4 regions of the Streptomyces sp. DSM 106670 genome follow, and region 4 is predicted to be linked to each of the others. Evidence: riboswitches for the same ligand, from Rfam matches in the RefSeq annotation. Region 4 holds a riboswitch; each other region holds the start of a gene.
The links. Region 4 has a riboswitch for cobalamin ahead of ACSMXR_RS25535 (ribonucleoside-diphosphate reductase subunit alpha). Riboswitches for the same ligand answer to the same signal wherever they lie in the genome.
Positions count from the first base shown of each region.

Region 1 (4,911 bases), 1.3 Mb from region 4:
GAGTTCCTCGGTCATCGCAGGGCTCCCGTCAGGCTCCGGGCCACCATGACGCGCATGATCTCGTTGGTCCCTTCCAGGATCTGGTGGACCCGCAGGTCCCGGACGATCTTCTCGATGCCGTACTCGGCCAGATAGCCGTAGCCGCCGTGCAGTTGGAGCGCCCGGTCGGCCACCGAGTAGCCGGTGTCGGTCGCGAAGTGCTTGGCCATCGCGCACAGTTGCGGAGCACCGGCCACATTTCGGTCGAGCGCCTCGGCCGCCTGCCGTACCAGGGCGCGGGCCGCCGCCAGCTCGGTCGCCATGTCGGCCAGCCGGAACTGCAGCGCCTGCGAGTCCAGCAGCCGGGCGCCGAACGCCTCCCGGTCCGCGAGATGGGCGAGGCTCCGGTCCAGCGCGCTCTGCGCACCGCCCAACGAGCAGGCGGCGATGCCCAGTCGGCCGCCGTTCAGGCCGTTCATCGCGATACGGAAGCCGCCGCCCTCCTCGCCGAGCAGCCGGTCGGCCGGGATCCGCACCTCGTCCAGCAGGACCTGCCGGGTCGGCTGGGCGTTCCAGCCCATCTTCTTCTCGTTGACCCCGAACGACAGCCCGGGATCGTCGCGTTCGACGAGGAACGCGGAGATGCCCCGGGGCCCGTCGTCGCCGGTGCGGGCCAGCACGATGTAGATATGCGAGGCGCCTGCCCCGGAGATGAACTGCTTCGTCCCCGTCAGCACCCAGTGGCCGCCGTCGCGGACCGCGCGGGTGCGCAGCGCGGCGGCGTCGGACCCGGCGCCCGGCTCGGTCAGGCAGTAGCTGCCGAGCTGCTCCATGGTGCAGAGCGCGGGCAGATAGCGGCCGCGCTGGGCCTCGCCGCCGTACCGGTCGATCATCCAGCCGACCATGTTGTGGATGGAGAGATAGCCCGCGATGGACGGGCAGCCGGTGGCCAGGGCCTCGAAGACCAGGACCCCGTCGGAGCGGGAGAGCCCGGAGCCGCCGAGTTCGTCGCGTACGTAGACGCCGCCGAGGCCGAGTTCCGCCGCCTTGCGCAGGACGTCGACGGGGAAGTGCTTGTCCTGGTCCCAGGCGACGGCGTGCGGGGCCAGGTGTTCCTGGGCGAAGTCCAGGGTCGTCTCGACGACCGCGAGCTGGTCGTCGGTGAGGAGCGTGGTCACGGCACTCATCCCATGGTCGGAATCGTGAAGCTCGCGCCGTCCCGGATTCCCGAGGCGGGCCAGCGCGAAGTGACGGTCTTCGTACGGGTGTAGAAGCGGATGGCGTCCGGACCGTGCTGGTTCAGATCGCCGAAGCCGGACCGCTTCCAGCCGCCGAACGTGTGGTACGCGACCGGCACCGGGATCGGCACGTTGACGCCGACCATGCCGGTGTCGACGCGGCGGGTGAAGTCGCGCGCGGTGTCGCCGTCGCGGGTGAAGAGCGCCACGCCGTTGCCGTACGGGTGCTCCGAGGGCAGCCGCAGCGCCTCCTCGTAGTCGGCCGCGCGGACCACGGACACCACCGGGCCGAAGATCTCCTCCTGGTAGATCCGCATGTCCGGAGTGACCCGGTCGAAGAGCGAGGCGCCCGCGAAGAAGCCGTCCTCGTGACCCTCCAGGGTGAAGTCACGGCCGTCGACGACCAGTTCGGCGCCTTCCTCGACGCCGAGATCGACATAGCCGCGGACCCGCTCCACCGCGTCGCGGCCCACCAGCGGCCCGAAGTCGGCGTCCGGGTCGTCCGAGCGGCCGATCCGCAGCTCGGCGATCCGCTCGGTGAGCCTGGCGACCAGCGCGTCGGCGGTGGCCTCGCCCACGGGCACCGCCACCGAGATCGCCATGCACCGCTCGCCCGCCGATCCGTAACCCGCCCCGATCAGCGCGTCCACCGCCTGGTCCAGGTCGGCGTCCGGCATCACGATCATGTGGTTCTTCGCCCCGCCGAAGCACTGCGCGCGCTTGCCGTGGGCGGCGGCGGTGGCGTAGATGTGCGCGGCGATCGGGGTCGAGCCGACGAAGCCGAGCGCCTTGACGCGCGGGTCCTCCAGCAGGGTGTCGACCGTCTCCTTGCCGCCGTTGACGACGTTGAGCACCCCGGGCGGCAGCCCCGCCTCCAGGAACAGTTCGGCCAGGCGCAACGGCACCGACGGGTCCCGCTCGGAGGGCTTCAGGATGAAGGCGTTTCCGCAGGCCAGAGCGGGGGCCGCCTTCCACAGCGGAATCATCGCGGGGAAGTTGAACGGGGTGATGCCCGCGACGACGCCGAGCGGCCGGCGCAGCGAGTGGACGTCGATGCCGGACCCGGCGTTGTCGCTGAACTCGCCCTTCACCAGGTGCGGGACACCGGCGGCGAACTCCACCACGTCCAGTCCGCGCGCGATGTCGCCGTGCGCGTCCGCCACGGTCTTGCCGTGCTCGGAGGAGAGCAGCCGGGCCAGCGCGTCCTTCTCCTGCTCGACGAGCTGGAGGAAGCGCAGCAGCACCCGGGCGCGGCGCTGCGGGTTCCACTCGCCCCACTCGTGCTGGGCCTCGGCCGCGTCGGCGATGGCCGCCTCGGTCTCGGCGCGGTCGGCCAGCGGTACCCGGGCCTGGACCCGGCCGGTGTTGGGGTCGTACACATCGCCGTAGGCGCCCGAGGTGCCGGGCGTCTGCTTGCCGCCGATGAAATGGGTGAGTTCGCGGACCATGGAAAGCCTGCTCTCGTCGGTGAGATCGTCAGGTGAGATCCGGGGATGGCACGCGGCGGCTCCGGCGCACGGCGCACCGTCGGTGCGCGGGCGCGAAGGGGCCTGCCGTGGGTGGGACGCGAAGGGCGTGGGCCGTCAGGGGGCGGGAAGAACCGCTCGCCGGGACGGGCCTGCGGGGCCGGGCATGCGGACCGGTGCCATGCGTGTCTGCTCCATCCTCGTGGAAACACGGAACATCCCGCGGCCGGTATCCTGACTCCCGGATCGACGCCCGTCCTCATGCCTTCCCGACGGCGGCTTCGCCGTCAGTGGCGTGTCCTGCGAGGACGAACTCCCCGGTCACAGTGGCGGGACCGCGCCGGATTCGCACCGGCTTCCCTGACACCACGGGCCTTGAGGGCGTCCGGCTGCGCACCGGCCACCCCGCTGCCCCGAAGATATAGTTGGACGTCCTAGTAAGTCCACCCCGGCTCGCCCCTGGCATGATCGGCCGACATGAGCTACGCACCGCGCCACGTCCTCGTCATCGGCATGGGCGCCGGAGACCCCGACCATCTGACCCTCGCCGCGGTGAAGGCCATGCGCCGGGCCGACGTCTTCTTCGTGCTCGGCAAGGGCAAGGAGAAGGAGTCCCTGACCCGGCTGCGGCGGGACATCCTGGACGAACACCTCACCGGCCCCTACCGCGTCGTGGAGGCCGAGGACCCGTGGCGGGACCGCACCCAGCAGGACGGCGGGCGCTACGCCTCGGCGGTGCACGACTGGCGGCAGCGCCGCGCCGACATCTGCGAACGCCTGATCATCGAGGAGCTCGCGCCGGGGCAGTGCGGAGCCTTCCTGGTGTGGGGCGACCCCTCGCTGTACGACAGCACCCTCGCGATCCTCGACGACATCCGGGGCCGTGGCACGGTGGAATTCGGCCATGAGGTGATCCCCGGCATCAGCAGCGTCTCCGCCCTCGCCGCCCGGCACCGCGTCACCCTGAACGGGGTCGGCCGCCCCATCCACATCACCCCCGGCCGGCGGCTGGCCCAGGGCTTTCCCGGGGACGACGTCGACATCGTCGTGATGCTCGACGGCCATGAGACCTTCACCCATCTGACGGGCAGGGGGCTGTGGATCCACTGGGGCGCGTACATCGGCACCCCGGACGAGATCCTCGTCTCCGGCCCGCTCGACGAGGTGGCCGAACGGATCAGCCGGCTGCGCGCGGAGGCCCGCGAGCGGCACGGCTGGATCATGGACACCTATCTGCTGCGCCCGGCGCCGGACGCCACGGACGCCTGAGGCCACGGACGGGCGACGGGTCCACGTCGAGGCGCGGGCGGCAGCGGCCTCCGCACCTCGTCGTCGGACCGGCGGGGTGTCAGCGCCGGGTCTCGTGCGCCCGGATCACGCCGAGCCCGTGTCCCAGGCTCGGGCACTCGGCGGTCAGGTCGTCGCCCCGCACCAGATAGTTGTGCACCCGGCCGTCCGTCGGCCGCTCGATCGCGCGATACAGCGTGCCGTTCACCGTGATCGTCCAGTCGTCGCCGTCCTGGGCCCATCCGACGGTCTTCTTCATAGGGCGTTTTCCTTTCCTCTGGTCGAACGTCGCCGGGGTCCGGCGGCCGTGTAGTGGGAAGAAGAACGGCTTGTGACGCTCCGTGGTTCCGCGTTCTCTACGCCATTCGGTTACATCTGGGTCACTGCCTCCGCACAGTCGAGGTCCACGACCTGACCGGTGGTCAGGGAGCGCGTGACGAACGGCGGAACGGATGCGGAACGCCCGTGGCGCTCCCCGCCCATCGAGTAGACACTGTCTACTCGATGGTGCTAGAAGTTCTTCATGGAAGACGAAATCCCGCTGCGGGAACGACTGGTGGACATCGGCGTCGAGATGGTGGCGGCCGAGGGGATCGCGGCGCTGGGGCTGCGGGAGATCGCCCGTCGTGCCGGTGTCTCGCACGGCGCGCCGCGCCGCCACTTCCCGACCCACCGCTCGCTGCTCTCCGCCATCGCGGGGCGCGGATTCGACGCCCTGAAGGACCGGCTCGACACCTCGCTCCGGCCGGACGGCGACCCGCGCGCCCAGCTGTGCCTCCTGGTCGAGGGCTATGTCGGATTCGCCGTCGAGCAGCGCCCGATGTTCGAGCTGATGTTCCGCCACGACCTGCTGGACGGCGGCGACGAGGCCGACGGGCGGCCCAGGCTGCGCGAGAAGACCCTCCCGCTGTTCGCCTCGCTCGTCGCCCTGGTCGCCCGGC
Region 1 is NZ_CM147704.1:7,054,882-7,059,792, forward strand. Features, by position in the region: gene ACSMXR_RS31255 (enoyl-CoA hydratase/isomerase family protein) at 1-15, opposite strand, end outside; gene ACSMXR_RS31260 (acyl-CoA dehydrogenase family protein) at 12-1,166, opposite strand; gene ACSMXR_RS31265 (CoA-acylating methylmalonate-semialdehyde dehydrogenase) at 1,163-2,665, opposite strand; cobalamin riboswitch at 2,891-3,069, opposite strand; gene cobF (precorrin-6A synthase (deacetylating)) at 3,161-3,952, shown strand; gene ACSMXR_RS31275 (hypothetical protein) at 4,032-4,229, opposite strand; gene ACSMXR_RS31280 (TetR/AcrR family transcriptional regulator) at 4,494-4,911, shown strand, end outside.
Region 1: linked by a shared signal. The riboswitch ahead of ACSMXR_RS31265 (CoA-acylating methylmalonate-semialdehyde dehydrogenase) and the one ahead of ACSMXR_RS25535 (ribonucleoside-diphosphate reductase subunit alpha) in region 4 are both predicted to bind cobalamin.

Region 2 (4,911 bases), 5.4 Mb from region 4:
AGGGGGTTCCCGTCCAGGGTGACGACACCGGTGGCCGGGGCGAGGAGGCCCGCGAGGATCCGCAGCAGGGTGGACTTTCCGGAGCCGTTGGGGCCGATGAGTCCGACGGTGGAGCCGGGCGGCGGGGCGATGTCCACGCCGTCGAGGATGAGCCGGCCGCCCGCCTCCCGGCCGACCCGTTCGGCCCGCAGGCCTCCGGAACCGTGCGTGGTTCGGCTCATGACGTGCTCCGGGTGCGGTACAGGACGAGGACGAAGGCGGGGACGCCGATCAGCGCGGTGACGACGCCGACTGGTACCTCCTGCGGGTCCAGGACGGTCCGGGCGAGGGTGTCGACCCACACCAGGAAGATCGCCCCGGCGAGTGCGGTGACCGGCAGGAGCCGCCGGTGCCCGGAGCCGGTGAGGGCGCGGGCCGCGTGCGGCAGGACCAGGCCGACGAAGCCGATCGCCCCGGCCGCGCTGACCACGGCGGCGGTCAGCAGGGCGGTGGTGCAGAGCAGCACGATCCGGGTGCGGGCGACGTTCACGCCGAGCGCTGCGGCGGCGTCCTGCCCGAAGGCGAAGGCGTCGAGCGTACGGGCGTGGGCCAGGCAGACCACCAGGCAGACGGCGAGCACGGCGGAGCAGAGGACGACCTCGCTCCAGCCGACGCCACTGAGCGAGCCGAGGAGCCAGAACAGCACCCCGCGGGTCTGCTCGGCGTCGGCGGAGGTCATCACGACGAAGGAGGTGAGGGCGGAGAACAGCTGCATCGCGGCGACGCCGGAGAGGACGACCCGGTCGGTGGAGCCGCCGAGGGTGTGGCTGAGCAGCAGCACCAGGGCGAACGAGCAGATGGCCCCCACGAACGCCCCGGCCGACAGCGACACCGCTCCCCCGCCGACCCCGAGGACGACCACCACGACCGCCCCGGTCGAGGCTCCGGAGGAGACGCCGAGGACGAAGGGGTCGGCGAGCGGGTTGCGCAGCAGGGACTGCATCACCGTGCCGCACACCGCGAGCCCCGCGCCGCACACGGCGGCGAGGAGGGTGCGGGGCATGCGGAGGTTCCAGATGATGCCGTCCCGGATCGGGCTGAGGTCACTGGCGCCGAACCCGAGGTGCGCGGCGACGGCGGACCAGACGTCGGGCACGGAGATCCGGGCGGGCCCGATGGTGACGGCGACCGCGACGGAGGCCAGGAGGAGGAGCAGGCCGCCGACCCACAGCAGCACGGTGAGCGGCACGCCGCCCCGGCCGGGACCGTCCGGGCGGGCGGTGCCAGGTGGCGCGTCGGCCGCCTTCACGGCCGTACGGCTATCGGTGCTCACCCCGTGAGCCCGAAGTCGCGCAGTCCGGCCGCGACGCGCTCCAGGCCCTCGACGGTCCGGATGGTGGGGTTCATGGCCTGGCCGCTGAGCAGCACGTAACGGCGGTTCTTGACGGCGTCCATCGTCTTGGTGACCGGGTTGGACTCCAGGAACTCGATCTTCTTCTCGGCGCTCTCGGCGGTCTGCGTCGTACGGCTCAGATCGCCGATGACCAGGACGTCGGGGTTGCGGTCGGCGACGGTCTCCCAGCTGATCTGGGGCCATTCGTCGTGGGTGTCGTCGAAGACGTTCTTCGCGCCGAGTTCCTTGGTGATGACGCCGGGGGCGCCGCAACAGCCCGCGAGGTAGGGGGCCTTGGAGTCGGAGAACCAGTAGAGGAGGGAGGCGTCGGAGGCGTCGACGCCCTCGGTGGCCTTGTCGACGCGGGCCCGGAGCTTCTTCACCAGGGCGTCACCACGCTCGGGGACGCCGAACACCTGGGCCAGTTCGCGGACTTCCGTGTAGACGCTGTCCATCGTCAGCGGTGCGGTACGGGCTCCGTCGCCGCTGCCGCTGTTGTCCTTGCCGACGCAGTCGGCGGGTGAGATGTAGGTCGGGACGCCGAGCTTCTCGAACTGTTCGCGGGGCGCGACGCCGCCCTTGGCGAGGGTCGAGGCGAAGGAGGCGCTGAGGAAGTCGGGTTCCTTGTCGAGGACCTTCTCCGAGGAGGGCCGGTTCTCCGATATGCGCTCGACGCCGGCGTTGGCCTTCTCCAGGCCCTTCATCACCGGGTCGCTCCAGGTGGCGGTGCCCGCGAGCCGGTCGGCGAGGCCGAGCGAGAGCAGGATCTCGGTCGACCCCTGGTCGACGGAGACGGCCCGCTGGGGCGGGGCCTTCACGGTGACGGTGCGCCCGCAGTTCTGGAGGGTGAGCGGGAAGCCCTCGGTCTTCTTCCCGTCGGCGGCCCCGGTGCTTTCGCCCCCGCCGCAGGCGGTCAGCAGGAGGAGTCCCGCCGCGAGCAGGGCGGCGGTACGTATCGGGGCGGGGGTGGCCGTGGACAGCACGAAGGACCTCTGTGTCTCTGGGCCCAGCCGCGGAGCCCGTCGTACGGTTCCCGTGCCCCGGTGCGGGCGCGGGTGCCAGCAGGTCTTCGGACTCGGGTTCGTCCGGGCGGGACGCCTTCCCGGAGCAGGTGGGTGCTCCAGTGGCCGTGGCCCCGCCCGTCCCCCTCACCGCTGCGCGTCAGTTCCGGTTTCGCACCGGATTCCCTGACCCCGTCGCTGGGGTTCGACTGGCCCCGGCAAGCTATCACGCGGCTTCCCGCAGATCAGGCGCGGTGCGGCGGGCCGCTGGGCGCGGGGCCGGTGCGGCGCGGGATCGGCCCGCCGCACCGGCCCGGGCGGACTTAGGGCGTGTCCGGCGCCTGGAGGGCGATCACCGCGTTCTGGCCGCCGAAGCCGAAGGAGTGGCTGACGGCCCGCCGTACCGGCACCTCGCGCGGGGTCTTGGTGACGCAGTCGATGTCGAACCCGGGCGCGGGGGCGTCCAGGTTCGCGATCGGCGGGATCATCCCGTGCTGGAGCGTGAGGATCGTCAGGCCCGCCTCGATGGCGCCGGCCGCGCCCATGCAGTGGCCCAGTACGCCCTTGGGGGCGGTGACGGGCGGCCGGTGCGGATAGGCCCGGCCGATGAGGGCGGCTTCGGTGGCGTCGTTGAGGGGGGTCGACGTCCCGTGCGCGTTGACGTGGTCGACGTCCTCGGGCCGCCAGCCCGCGTCGCGCAGCGCGCCGTCGACGGCCGCCCGCGCCACGTCCCCGGAGGGGTGGGGGCTGGTGGGGTGGTGGGCGTCGGTGGTGGCGCCGGTGCCCGCGATCAGCGCCCGGGGGGAGGCGCCTCTGGCCCGGGCGTCCTCGGCCCGCTCCAGGACCATGACGGCCGCGCCCTCGCCCATGACGATTCCGGCCCGGTCGGCGGCGAAGGGCCGGCAGAGGCGGGCGGGGTCGCCGTCCCGCGGTGCCGCCGCGCCGGAGCGGGCGAAGCCGGTCATCGCGACCGGGAACACGATGGACTCGGTGGCCCCGGCGATGGCGATGTCGCAGTGGCCCAGCGTCAGCATGTCCCGGGCCACGGACAGGGCGGTCACCCCGGACGAGCAGGCCGTGCACGGGGCGAGGCTGGGTCCGGTGGCCTTCATCCGGATGGCGATCTCGGCCGCGGGCATGTTCGGGATGGTCAGCAGGATGCCCGAGGGTGAGGTGGCCTCGGGGCCGCGTCGCTCCAGGGCGACGGCCTGTTCGGTGAGTCCGGCGGATCCTCCGCTGCTGGTGCCGACCACGACGGCGACCCGGGCGCCGTCCCACCGCTCGGGGTCGAGCCCGGCGTCGGCGACCGCCTCCCGGGCGGCCAGGACGGCGAACTTGACGTACCGGCCCATCCGGAACGCGGTCCGGCCGCCGACCGCGTCGTCGAGGTCGATGCCGGAGACGGTGCAGGCGAAGTCGACGGCGCAGCCGTGCAGTTCGGGGACGGTGCGGGCGGGCGACTCCCCGGCGCAGACTCCGTCCCAGGTGGTGTCGGTGGTGTGGCCGACCGGGGTGATCATGCCCAGCCCCGTGACGGCGATGACGGGTCGCTTCATCGGGTGTTGCTCACCGGCACCGTGGCATCGGCCGCCGCGCTGCCGACGGCCGCGTCGATGTACGCGGAGATGTCGGCCAGCGTGGCGTCCTTGTACAGCTTCTCCGAGTCCGCGTCGACGCCCAGCGTCTCCTTGATGATGACGGCGAACTCGGCGACCGCGAGCGAGTCCATCTCCAGGCTGTCCATGGTGGACTCCGGCAGGATCTCGGCGGCGGGCACCTTGAAGGTCCCGGTGAGTACCTCGGTGATCTTGGGGTGGATGGTCTTCATGGCGATTCCTCTCATCGGCGTTTCACCGGCATCTGGCCGGCTCGGGTCTTCCCGTACGGCGGGTGGCCGAACGCAGCGACCCACCGCCCCAAATAACTGGATGACGATCTTCCGGTTACGCCTTGGGGCGAACCGATTCGTCTACGCTCACCTGCGGCTTCTCGAACCATCGGGAGAGGATCGAGGTGGTTCCCCAGTACGCCAGCAGGACCCCGCGGGTGCCGAGCGCGGCCACCTTCTCGCGCAGCGGGCGCCTCCTGCTGCCGCAGTTGGGCCGCTTGAATTCCGCCGCGCGGCCCCGGATTCCCGCCCTGCGGCCCCGGTGCCAGGGCCCCTCGGGGTCGTCGTAGACGTCCGCGTAACCGGGTCCGGCGATCGGCCAGTCCGACATCAGGCGCTCGGGAAGGGCGAAGGACCCGACCAGGGCGGGGGTGTGCGCGGCCACCGCGGCGATCGCCCGCTCCACCACGTCGGGCAGAAAGGTGACCTGATCGGCGGTCAGCCGTCCGGAGGCGAGCAGGTCACCGCTGTTGCGGGCGATCCACTGGAGTGCGAAGAGCCTGCGCAGCTCGGTCAGCCGCTCGCGCGCCTCACCCTCGGGCAGTGCGGCGACGGCTTCGGCGTACGCTTCGTCCGCCTGCCGGTAGGCGTACGCCTCGACGCCGCGCAGCGCGGCCGGGGAGGCGGCGTTCCAGCGGCCGAGCGGGTCG
Region 2 is NZ_CM147704.1:378,687-383,597, forward strand. Features, by position in the region: gene ACSMXR_RS01585 (ABC transporter ATP-binding protein) at 1-221, opposite strand, end outside; gene ACSMXR_RS01590 (FecCD family ABC transporter permease) at 218-1,312, opposite strand; gene ACSMXR_RS01595 (ABC transporter substrate-binding protein) at 1,309-2,355, opposite strand; cobalamin riboswitch at 2,416-2,602, opposite strand; gene ACSMXR_RS01600 (beta-ketoacyl-[acyl-carrier-protein] synthase family protein) at 2,697-3,929, opposite strand; gene ACSMXR_RS01605 (acyl carrier protein) at 3,926-4,201, opposite strand; gene ACSMXR_RS01610 (acyl-CoA dehydrogenase family protein) at 4,317-4,911, opposite strand, start outside.
Region 2: linked by a shared signal. The riboswitch ahead of ACSMXR_RS01595 (ABC transporter substrate-binding protein) and the one ahead of ACSMXR_RS25535 (ribonucleoside-diphosphate reductase subunit alpha) in region 4 are both predicted to bind cobalamin.

Region 3 (4,911 bases), 2.0 Mb from region 4:
GGCAGCACGGAACACGACGTACAGAAGGACCTGGAACGCATCGTCGGCAACGCTGCGCGCCGCACCGAGGACGGCCTGCGCGATCACGACGCCTCCTCCCCCGCGCCGCGATGACCTCCATGGTCCGGCTCGGTGCCGCGGATCAGACGTCCGGCCGGGCGTTCGCCACCCGGTCGAGCCACTCCTTCATCAGCGCCGCCTCGGCGGTGCTCAGGCCCGCCCCGTGCTCCTTCCGCAGCAGAGCGCTCAACCGGGCCGCCGCCGTGGGCACTTCGGCGGCCGGCGGCACGTCGGGCGACGCGCTCGGTGACATCTCCGGCGAGACGTCCGGTGTGAGCACCGTCGCGTGCAGCGCGTCACGCACCCGTCTGGACACCTCGATGTCGTCGAACGTCGCGGGACGGGACACCAGCATCAGCGCCACCCCCACATTGGCCGACATGATCATCTGGGCGGCGAGCTCGGGCGCGACACGTATCCGGCCCCGGGCGGCGGCCCGTTCGAGGTCCCCGGTCAGGATCCGGTGGGACTCCAGCGCCGCGGCGGGCGGTGTGCGCATCGCCGGCGAGTTCATCAGCCGGTAGAGGTTGCGGTTGTCGAGGGCGAAGGCGACGTGGCTGTCCCACCCCCGGCGCAGGTCCTCCACCGGGTCCGTCGTCTCGCCGCGCTCCCTCTTCGTCGCCAGGTACTTCTCGAAGCCGTGGTCGACGACGGCCGACAGCAGGCCTTCCTTGTCGCCGAAGTGGCGGTAGAGGGCCGGAGCGCCCACCTTCGCCGCCTCGCACACGGCGCGCGTGGAGATATCACCGTCGGGCGACTCCCTGACCAGTGTGGCGGCCACTTCCAGGATGCGGGTGCGGGTGCTCGTACTCACCGGACGGACGCTATCAAGCGGCACGGCGGCGGTCAGACGATGCCGCCGTTGGCCCTCAGCACCTGGCCGTTGACCCAGCGGGCCGGGCCGGCGAGGAAGGAGACCACCTCGGCTATGTCCTGCGGGGTACCCAGCCGCTCCAGCGGCGGCTGGGCGGCCATCCGTGCGACGGTCTCCTCGTCCTTGCCGTCCAGGAACAGGGCGGTGGCGGTCGGCCCCGGCGCGACGGCGTTGACGGTGATGTCGCGGCCGCGCAGCTCGCGGGCGAGGATCAGGGTCATGGCCTCGACGGCGCCCTTGGTCGCGGCATAGGCGGTGTAGCCGGGCAGCGCCAGCGACAGCACCGAGCTGGAGAAGTTGATGATGGCCCCGCCCTCGCGCAACCGCCGCGCGGCCTGCTGGTCGACGACGAACGTGCCCCGGATGTTGGTGCGGTGCATCCGGTCGAGCGTGTCGAGTTCGAGCTCGGCCAGCGGCGCGAGCGCCATGACCCCCGCCGCGTGCACCACCACGTCGACGCCGCCGAACGTCTCCTCGGCGGCGTCGAAGAGCGCCGCGACGGCGACCTCGTCGGCCACGTCCGCCTGCTGGGCGAAGGCCTCACCGCCCGCGGCGGTGATCGCGGCGACGGCGGCCTCTGCCTCGGTGTGGTTGCCCGCGTAGTTGACGACGACCGCGAAGCCGTCGGCGGCGAGCCGTTCGGCGCTCTCGCGGCCGATGCCCCGGGAACCCCCGGTGACCACGGCCACCCGACGAGGGGCGTCACCAGCGCGTGCGGGCTGCGCGGAGGACGCGGATGCCGGCGTCGGCGTCGATACGGATGTGGACTGTTCGGTCATGGCAGTGCTCCTGGCGACTGGGGTCGCGGCGGTCCCGTGAAACCCGACGAGATCAACGCTAACACCATCGCAGTAGCGACGCTACCCCACGATCGTAGCAACGCTAATAAACATCGCTACCCTGCATTCGCCCGGCCCGCACACGACGGAACCCGCCGGGCAGGCCCCGGCGGGTTCCGTCGTGTGCGTCGGTGCGATCCGCTCAGTTCACCGCACTCGCGGTGCGGGGCGTCGCAGCGCGGGCCACGGGGGTCAGAAGACGTTCGGTGAGGTAGCCGAAGACCACTCCGAAGACGCTCCACAGCGTCGCCTGGACCGCGAGCGTCGAGAGCCGGAACTCCCACAACAGAGTCGCCGGGAAGTCCTTGCCCACCTCGTCGAAGGAGGGCAGGAAGGCGTAGGCCAGGCCGATCAGCAGAACGAAGCCGGCGACGGCCGCGGTGGTGGCGTTCCAGTTGCCCAGGCGGGGAGCGAGCCGTTTGCCGATGATGACGGCGGCGACGGCCAGCAGCACGCTGAGGGCGACCATCAGGAAGAACAGGGTGGTGCGCTTGCCGATGGTGTCGGGGTTGCCGACGGCGGGCGGGTTGGCCGGGTACTTCAGGAACGGCACGACGTAGACCGTGAGCAGGGCGGCGCCCGCGATCAGCGCGGCCGTGGCCCGGGGGCCGAAGTTGCCGATGCGGCCCAGCGCGTAACAGAACACGAGGGCGGCGATCCCGCCCACGGCGACGCCGAAGACCAGGACGCCGGTGGCGAGTCCGCCGGTCGCCTGCATGGTGCGGCTGACCAGCTCCTCACCGCCGCCGTGGTCGTGGCTGTGGGCCTCTTCGAGGGCGATGGCCGCGTCCACCTGGGACTCACCGAGGAAGTAGGCGACGGCGAGCGCCAGCGCGCCCGCGATCAGGCCCGCGAGCATGCCGCGCACGAGCAGAGCTCTGACAGATATGGAGTTCACGATGGTTTCCTGGTTTCTCTTGCTTCCCGTGTCCGCTGATTCCCTGCTGATTCAGGTGCCGCAGGTGCGTCAGTGGCAGGGGAAGCCGAGCAGGTGGCGGCCGTCGTGGACCCACTCGTGGACGCCTTCGCCCGAGATGAGCGCGGTGGCGCCCTGTTCGGCGCCGACGAAGTACAGCAGGACGAGCATGAGGATGCCGAAGAAGACCGCCCACGGGGCAATGGCCTTCGCCGAGATCGGAGTGATCGCGGATGTCCCGGTTGCGGGAACGGCGGACTGTGCCATCGCAGTACCTCCTGTGGGAACACGCGTCCCTGTCGTGGTGCCTCGGACGAAGGTGCCGGGTCTGACTTCCCCGCACGGATGCGGGTTCACAGTGGCGCGACCGTGCCGGATTCTCACCGGACTTCCGTCACACCCTCGTCATGGTCGACGTGACCATACCGCCTGTACGCAGGCGCCGCCATGGTCCAATCTGCGGAGCCGCGGAGCACGGATCCCTTGGGGCCGCAGGGCTTTGGGGCCCGTGGTGAAGGAGTGAGGGCAGGAACATGACAGTACGGGTGATGTTGATCTCACCGGCGATGAACGCGGCACTGCGGGAGGCCCGCTTCGACGGCGACGCTCCTCTGGACCGGTCCGGCCGGGAGCGCGCGCGGGCCGCGGCCGGCGCGGTGCCGGAAGCCGGGCTCGCACTGAGCGGTCCCTCCGAGCGGTGCCGCGAGACCACCGCCGCGCTCGGCCTGGCGGCGCGGGCGCGGACCGAACCGGCCCTGGCCGGCTGGGACCTGGCGCGCTGGGCCGGCCGCCGTCTCGACGAGGTGGCCGCCGCCGAGCCCGCACAGCTGGCCGCCTGGCTCGACGACCCCTCGGCGGCGCCGCACGGCGGCGAGTCGCTGCACGACCTGGTCGGGAGGACCGGCAGATGGCTGGACTCCCTCGGCGGACCGGACGCACCCGGCACGAGCTTCCTGGCGGTGGCCGAGGCCGCCGTCGTCCGGGCGGCGGTCGTCCATGGTCTGCGGCTGCCGGCGGAGGCGTTCTGGCGGCTGGACGTCGCCCCGCTGACGCTGACCGGACTCAGCGGCCGGTCGGGCCGGTGGAACGTGGGACTGGGCCGCCCCCTGACCGCTCCCCCGGTCGACTGAGCGTCACGCCGCGTCGCAGCCCCGGCAGACCGGCCGGCCGGGCGAACGTCAGACCGCGTTGCCGTCCCGCCAGTCGGGCCGGACCAGCACGGCCGTGGCGACGATGCCGTCCTCGATCCGCCAGAGCCCGTGCAGCGTCGTCGGCAGCGCCGGGTCGGTGAGCAGCAGCCGGGCGGCGAAGGAACCCTCGGCGGCCACACCGCCCCGAGGACCGTCACCGCTGCCCGGTTCATCGGTCCGATGGAACGTCAGGTCGGCCTCGGTGAAATCGAGTTCGAGGCCCGTGACCGGATACCAGGTCTTGAAGACGCTCTCCTTGGCGCTGAACAGGACCCGGTCCCAGTGGATTTCGCCCGTGCCGTCTTCGTCCGAGCCCTCCGGCGCGGGCGGGCCGATCCGCTCGCGTTCGGCGGGCAGCGTCACCAACTCCCGTACGCCGCTGGGGAGCGGGGCGTGCGGTTCCGCGTCGATGCCCAGCGACAGCACGTCCTTCGCACGGGCCAGCGCGGCGGCCCGGTACCCGTCGCAGTGGGTGAGGCTGCCGACGATTCCCTCGGGCCACAGCGGTCGTCCCCGGTGCCCGTGGAGCACGGCCACCGGCGGCAGGCCGAGTCCGGCCATGGCCCGCCGGGCGCAGGCGCGGGCCGTCGCGAAGTCGTTCCGGCGTTTGGCCACGCTCTTGGCGATCAGCGCCTCCTCCTCCGGGAAGAGGGTTCCGTCCGGGACGCTCTCCGCGCGGGTCGCCGCACAGGAGACGTCGGCGGGGAGCAGCAGCTCGATCACGAGGCGCCTCCGGGGGTGTGCGGTCGTGCGGACGGTTCGGCGCCGGTCCGGGCCGGTGGGGCGGGGTCGCCCTCGTACGGGAGGATCTGCCGCAGCAGACCGCGCGGGTGTCCCCTCTCGCGCCACTCCCTGGGGTAGCCGATGGAGACCTCCTCGAAGCGCACCCCGTCGTACCAGGTCGTCCGGGGGATGTGGAGGTGTCCGTAGACGACGGCGGTGACGTTGAAGCGGCGGTGCCAGTCGGCGGTCAGTTCGGTGCCGCACCACTGCGCGAACTCCGGGTACCACATCACCGACGTGGGTTCCCGC
Region 3 is NZ_CM147704.1:7,731,474-7,736,384, reverse strand. Features, by position in the region: gene ACSMXR_RS34210 (hypothetical protein) at 1-114, shown strand, start outside; gene ACSMXR_RS34205 (TetR/AcrR family transcriptional regulator) at 143-874, opposite strand; gene ACSMXR_RS34200 (SDR family oxidoreductase) at 907-1,713, opposite strand; gene ACSMXR_RS34195 (CbtA family protein) at 1,916-2,671, opposite strand; gene ACSMXR_RS34190 (CbtB domain-containing protein) at 2,741-2,956, opposite strand; adenosylcobalamin (AdoCbl) riboswitch at 3,002-3,096, opposite strand; gene ACSMXR_RS34185 (histidine phosphatase family protein) at 3,223-3,819, shown strand; gene ACSMXR_RS34180 (4'-phosphopantetheinyl transferase family protein) at 3,868-4,602, opposite strand; gene ACSMXR_RS34175 (metallophosphoesterase family protein) at 4,599-4,911, opposite strand, start outside.
Region 3: linked by a shared signal. The riboswitch ahead of ACSMXR_RS34190 (CbtB domain-containing protein) and the one ahead of ACSMXR_RS25535 (ribonucleoside-diphosphate reductase subunit alpha) in region 4 are both predicted to bind cobalamin.

Region 4 (4,911 bases):
CCGATCGTCGGCGTCTCCAGGAACAGGTTGAGCGACTGGCTCTGGTCGAGGAACGGCGTACGGGCCGCCGCCATGTCGATCAGACCGCGCTGCGGGATCTCCCACGCCGTGCGGTACAGCGCCCGCACGTCCTCGGGGATCCAGGCGAAGCCCTGCACGGAGCCGCTGGCCTCGCGCAGCGCCTCACGGGTGCGGGCGTCCCACACGCCGAGCTTCTTCAGCTCGTCCACCAGGTAGGCGTTCACCTGGAGGAACTCACCGCTGAGCGTCTCGCGCTTGAACAGGTTGGAGACCTGCGGCTCGATGCACTCGTACACCCCGGCGATCGAGGCGATCGTGGCGGTCGGCGCGATGGCCAGCAGCAGCGAGTTGCGCATGCCGGTCTTCGCGACCCGGGCGCGCAGGGCGTCCCAGCGCTCCGGCCAGTTCAGCTCGGTGTCGTAGTGGTCGGGGTGCAGCACACCGCGCGCGGCACGCGTCTCGGACCACGCGGGCAGCGGGCCCGAGCGCTCGGCGAGGTCGCAGGACGCCTCGTACGCGGCGAGCATGATGCGCTCGGAGATCTTCGTGGAGAGCGCGCGCGCCTCGGGCGAGTCGAACGGCAGACGCAGCTGGAAGAAGACGTCCTGGAGGCCCATCGCACCCAGGCCGACCGGCCGCCAGCGGGAGTTGGAGCGCCCGGCCTGCTCGGTCGGGTAGAAGTTGATGTCGACGACCCGGTCCAGGAAGGTCACGGCCGTACGCACGGTGGCGTCCAGACGCTCCCAGTCGATCGAGCCGTTCGCCACGAAGGCGCCCAGGTTGACCGAGCCCAGGTTGCAGACGGCCGTCTCGCCGTCGTCGGTGACCTCCAGGATCTCCGTGCACAGGTTCGAGGAGTGCACGACCCGGCCCGGCTCGGCGGTCTGGTTCGCGGTCCGGTTGGAGGCGTCCTTGAACGTCATCCAGCCCTGACCGGTCTGCGCGAGGGTCCGCATCATCCGGCCGTACAGCTCACGCGCCGGAATCGTCCTGCGGGCCAGGCCCTTGGCCTCGGCCGCGCGGTAGGCCGCGTCGAACGCGTCGCCCCACAGGTCGACCAGCTCGGGCACGTCCGCCGGGGAGAACAGCGACCACTCGGTGTCCGCGTCGACCCGGCGCATGAACTCGTCCGGGATCCAGTGCGCCAGGTTCAGGTTGTGCGTACGCCGCTGGTCCTCACCGGTGTTGTCGCGGAGCTCCAGGAACTCCTCGATGTCCGCGTGCCAGGTCTCCAGGTAGACCGCCGCCGCGCCCTTGCGCCGGCCACCCTGGTTCACCGCCGCGACGGAGGCGTCCAGCGTCTTGAGGAACGGCACGATGCCGTTGGAGTGCCCGTTTGTGCCCCGGATCAGCGAACCCCGGGCACGGATGCGGGAGTACGACAGACCGATGCCGCCCGCGTGCTTGGAGAGCCGCGCCACCTGGTGGTAGCGGTCGTAGATCGAGTCCAGCTCGTCCTTCGGCGAGTCCAGCAGATAGCAGGAGGACATCTGCGGGTGCCGGGTACCGGAGTTGAAGAGGGTGGGGGAGGAGGGGAGGTAGTCCAGCTTGCTCATCAGCCCGTAGAGCGCGGCGACCTCGTCCAGCGCCCGCACCGACTCGTCCTCGGCGAGGCCCGCGGCCACGCGCAGCATGAAGTGCTGCGGGGTCTCGATGACCTCGCGGGTGAGCGGGTGGCGCAGGAGGTAACGGCTGTGCAGCGTCCGCAGACCGAAGTAGCCGAAGCGGTCGTCGGCGCCGTCCGCCAGGGCCTGCTCGACGAGCTGGTCGAGCGCGGCCGCGTGCAGCGCCACGAACGCGGCGGTGCGGTCGGCGATCAGGCCCTCGCGGTGCCCGACGGCGACCGAGGCGGAGAAGGACGTCGCGCCCTGCCCCGCGGCCTCGTCCGCGATTGTGCGGGTCAGCAGCCGGGCGGCGAGCCGGGAGTACGCCGGGTCCTCGGAGATCAGCCCCGCGGCGGCCTCGGTGGCCAGCGAGCGCAACTCGGCCTCGTCGGAACGGGCGTTGCGCCCGCGCAGCGCGGCGGCGGCGACCCGGCCGGGGTCGGTGTCGGGCAGATCGACGGTGAGGTCGGTCAGGGTCCGCAGCAAAGCGGTCCCGGGTCCGTCGTTCGGGGCGTTACCGGCCGTGGTGGACTCGGCGGATTCGGTGGCTGAAACCGGATCGGCGGGCGCGATGGTCACTGGGCTTTCCCTCGCTCGGCAGGGGGCCGGCAGCAGGCGGGGGAGCCGGGCAGCGCGAAGCCCGGGGCAGGGCAGCACAGCTGACGGCGTCCACCGGCCTATCCGCGAGGCCCGGACGTCTGGCATCCGGTTCGGTCGATCCGGACGCGCTGTCGGCAGGTCATCGGACTTCAGGTGTGCAAAAACACACTGATCACACCGTTGCGGGACAGTTCCGGATTCGCACCGGATTCCCCTGCGACGACAGCGAGGTCGAGCATACATGTGGGGGCCGCCAGATGCTGCGGCCCCCACATGTTGTGTCGCGTCGATTTAATACGCCCCTCAGGACGCCGCCTCCAGCCACAGCCGGAAGGTCATGAGCCGCAGGCCCGGCACCGGCTCCCAGTCCCGTTCAGGGGTCCGCAGAAAGCCGAGCCGACGGTAGATCCTATGGGCCGCGAGCATGCCCGGCTGCGTCGACAGCACCAGTGCCCGGACATCTTCCGCCGACCGGGCCCGCTTGACGCACGCCCGCACGAGAGCCTCTCCCACGCCCCGTCCGCGCCCCGCGCGGGCCACGGCCAGCATCCGGAATTCGGCCTCGTCCGGACCGGCGATGTCGCGCCACGGAGTGCCGGGAGCGGCATAGGTCACACCGCCGAGCACCGTCCCGTCCGCGTCGAGCGCGACCAGCACCTCCGCCTCGGCCGCCCGTTGTTCCACCGCCCGCAGCTTGAGCAGATACGGGTCCTGCGGGCCGTCCAGCAGATCGTCGCCGAGATACGCCTCGGCGATGATCCCGCCGAGCACGGCGAACTCGGCGGGCTCCGCCACCCTGATCGTCAGATCCATCAGCCACTCGCTCCCACATCGTTGTTCGGCGCGCCGTCGCCCACCGGTGGCAGATCGCCGCGCTCGACCGGCTGCCGCCCGGCGGCCTCCCCGGCCGGCGGCAGCACCCGGTCCAGTTCCCGGTCGTCGGCGCGGTGGGCGGCCCGCGCCGCCGAACGCAGCGTCGTCCGGTCCACCTTGTCGCGCGGCCCGCTCACCGTGACCACGAGTTCGCCCTGCTCCCAGGCGTACGCATGGCCCGACTCGGTGGCCCGGTACCACTGTTCGCCGTCCCGCTCGCACGTCACCAGGGGCTCCTGACCGCTCGCGGCCGCGGAGCCCTCCGTACAGTCGGCCTCGGCGTGCGGGCGGCGCTCCACCGACAGCTGGAGCGTTCCGCCGTCCGGCGCGGTGTAGGAGCTGCTGAACCCGTCGTCACCGAGCACCCCGACCGACTGGCGCGCCAGGGCGTAGCCCGCGGCCTCGGTCACCCACACATGCTCCGCGACGAGCTGCGCGGCGCTCGCCCGCGCCTCCAGCTCCGCCCGGTCCGGTGCCGGACCGTCCGAGGAACTCCGGCCCGCCGCCATCGTGTCGGGCGCGGGCTCGGTGCCGCAGCCCGTCGCCGCCAGGGCCAGTGCCAGCGTCAGCGGCAGGGTCAGGAGGAGGGGCCGGAGCCGGGGCGACCGGGAACGCGATGTCATGGGCACATCTTTTCGTACGGTGAGGGGTCCGTGCACCGGGAAATCGAACGGTGGACGGACACCGGAACGGCCGCCGGGCCGCCGCCCGCTCCATCGGGGGAGGGGCGACGGCCCGGGATCCAGGACCCGCTGACCGGCCGACGGTGCTCAGCAGCAGCGGAAGCCCTCGCGCGGATCGGCCTCGCGGGCGTCCGTGCGGCTGCGCTCGAACGCGCGGCGGGTCATCACCGGCGCGTCCGGATCGTGCGTCCTCGCGTGCGCCACATAGCGGTCGTACGTGGACTCACCGGTCAGCTCACGGACGTACCAGCGGATCCGTCCCGCCACCCGCCGGACGTCCGCGACGGTCATGTCGGACTCCCCGTTCCCGCGGCCTCCTTGCGGATGCCGCCCTCGGGGCCGACGCCGGCGGCGGCCAGTTCGGCCTTCTCCTCCGGGGTCGCGATGAGCGAGGCCGGGGCGACGAGCCTGGACTCGACGTACGGCGTCTCGTGGAGCTTGACGCTCTCCGGGTCGCGGATGGCCTTGTAGCAGACCCGCCCGGCGTCCACGAGCACCACGATGATGAGGAGCGCGAAGAGCGCGCTCAGCACCCCGTCGACGGTGGAGTTGGTGACGACGGTCCGCATGTCGTCCATGTTCTTCGCGGGGGCCAGCACCTCGCCCGCGTCGATACCCGCCTGGTACTTGTCGCGCTGGGCGAAGAAGCCGACCTTCACGTCCTCGGAGAAGATCTTCTGCCAGCTCGCGGTGAGGGTGACCGCCACGTCCCAGGCGAGCGGGACCGCGGTGACCCACGCCCACTTCAGCCGGCCGGACTTGACGAGCAGCGTGGTGCAGACGGCCAGCGCGACGGCGGCCAGCAGCTGGTTGGCGATGCCGAAGAGCGGGAAGAGCTGGTTGATGCCGCCCAGCGGGTCGTGCACACCGACCCAGAGGAAGTAGCCCCAGCCGCCGACCACGACGGCGCTGGCGAACCAGACGCCCGGCTTCCAGCTGACCTCGCGGAACGGCTTGTAGGCGTTGCCCAGCATGTCCTGGAGCATGAAGCGCCCGACCCGGGTGCCGGCGTCCACGGTGGTCAGGATGAAGAGCGCCTCGAACATGATGGCGAAGTGGTACCAGAACGCCTTCATCGCGGTCCCGCCGACCACCGCGGAGAAGATCTCCGACATGCCGAGCGCGAACGT
Region 4 is NZ_CM147704.1:5,733,823-5,738,733, forward strand. Features, by position in the region: gene ACSMXR_RS25535 (ribonucleoside-diphosphate reductase subunit alpha) at 1-2,204, opposite strand, end outside; cobalamin riboswitch at 2,342-2,495, opposite strand; gene ACSMXR_RS25540 (GNAT family N-acetyltransferase) at 2,529-3,038, opposite strand; gene ACSMXR_RS25545 (hypothetical protein) at 3,038-3,721, opposite strand; gene ACSMXR_RS25550 (YbdD/YjiX family protein) at 3,869-4,072, opposite strand; gene ACSMXR_RS25555 (carbon starvation CstA family protein) at 4,069-4,911, opposite strand, start outside.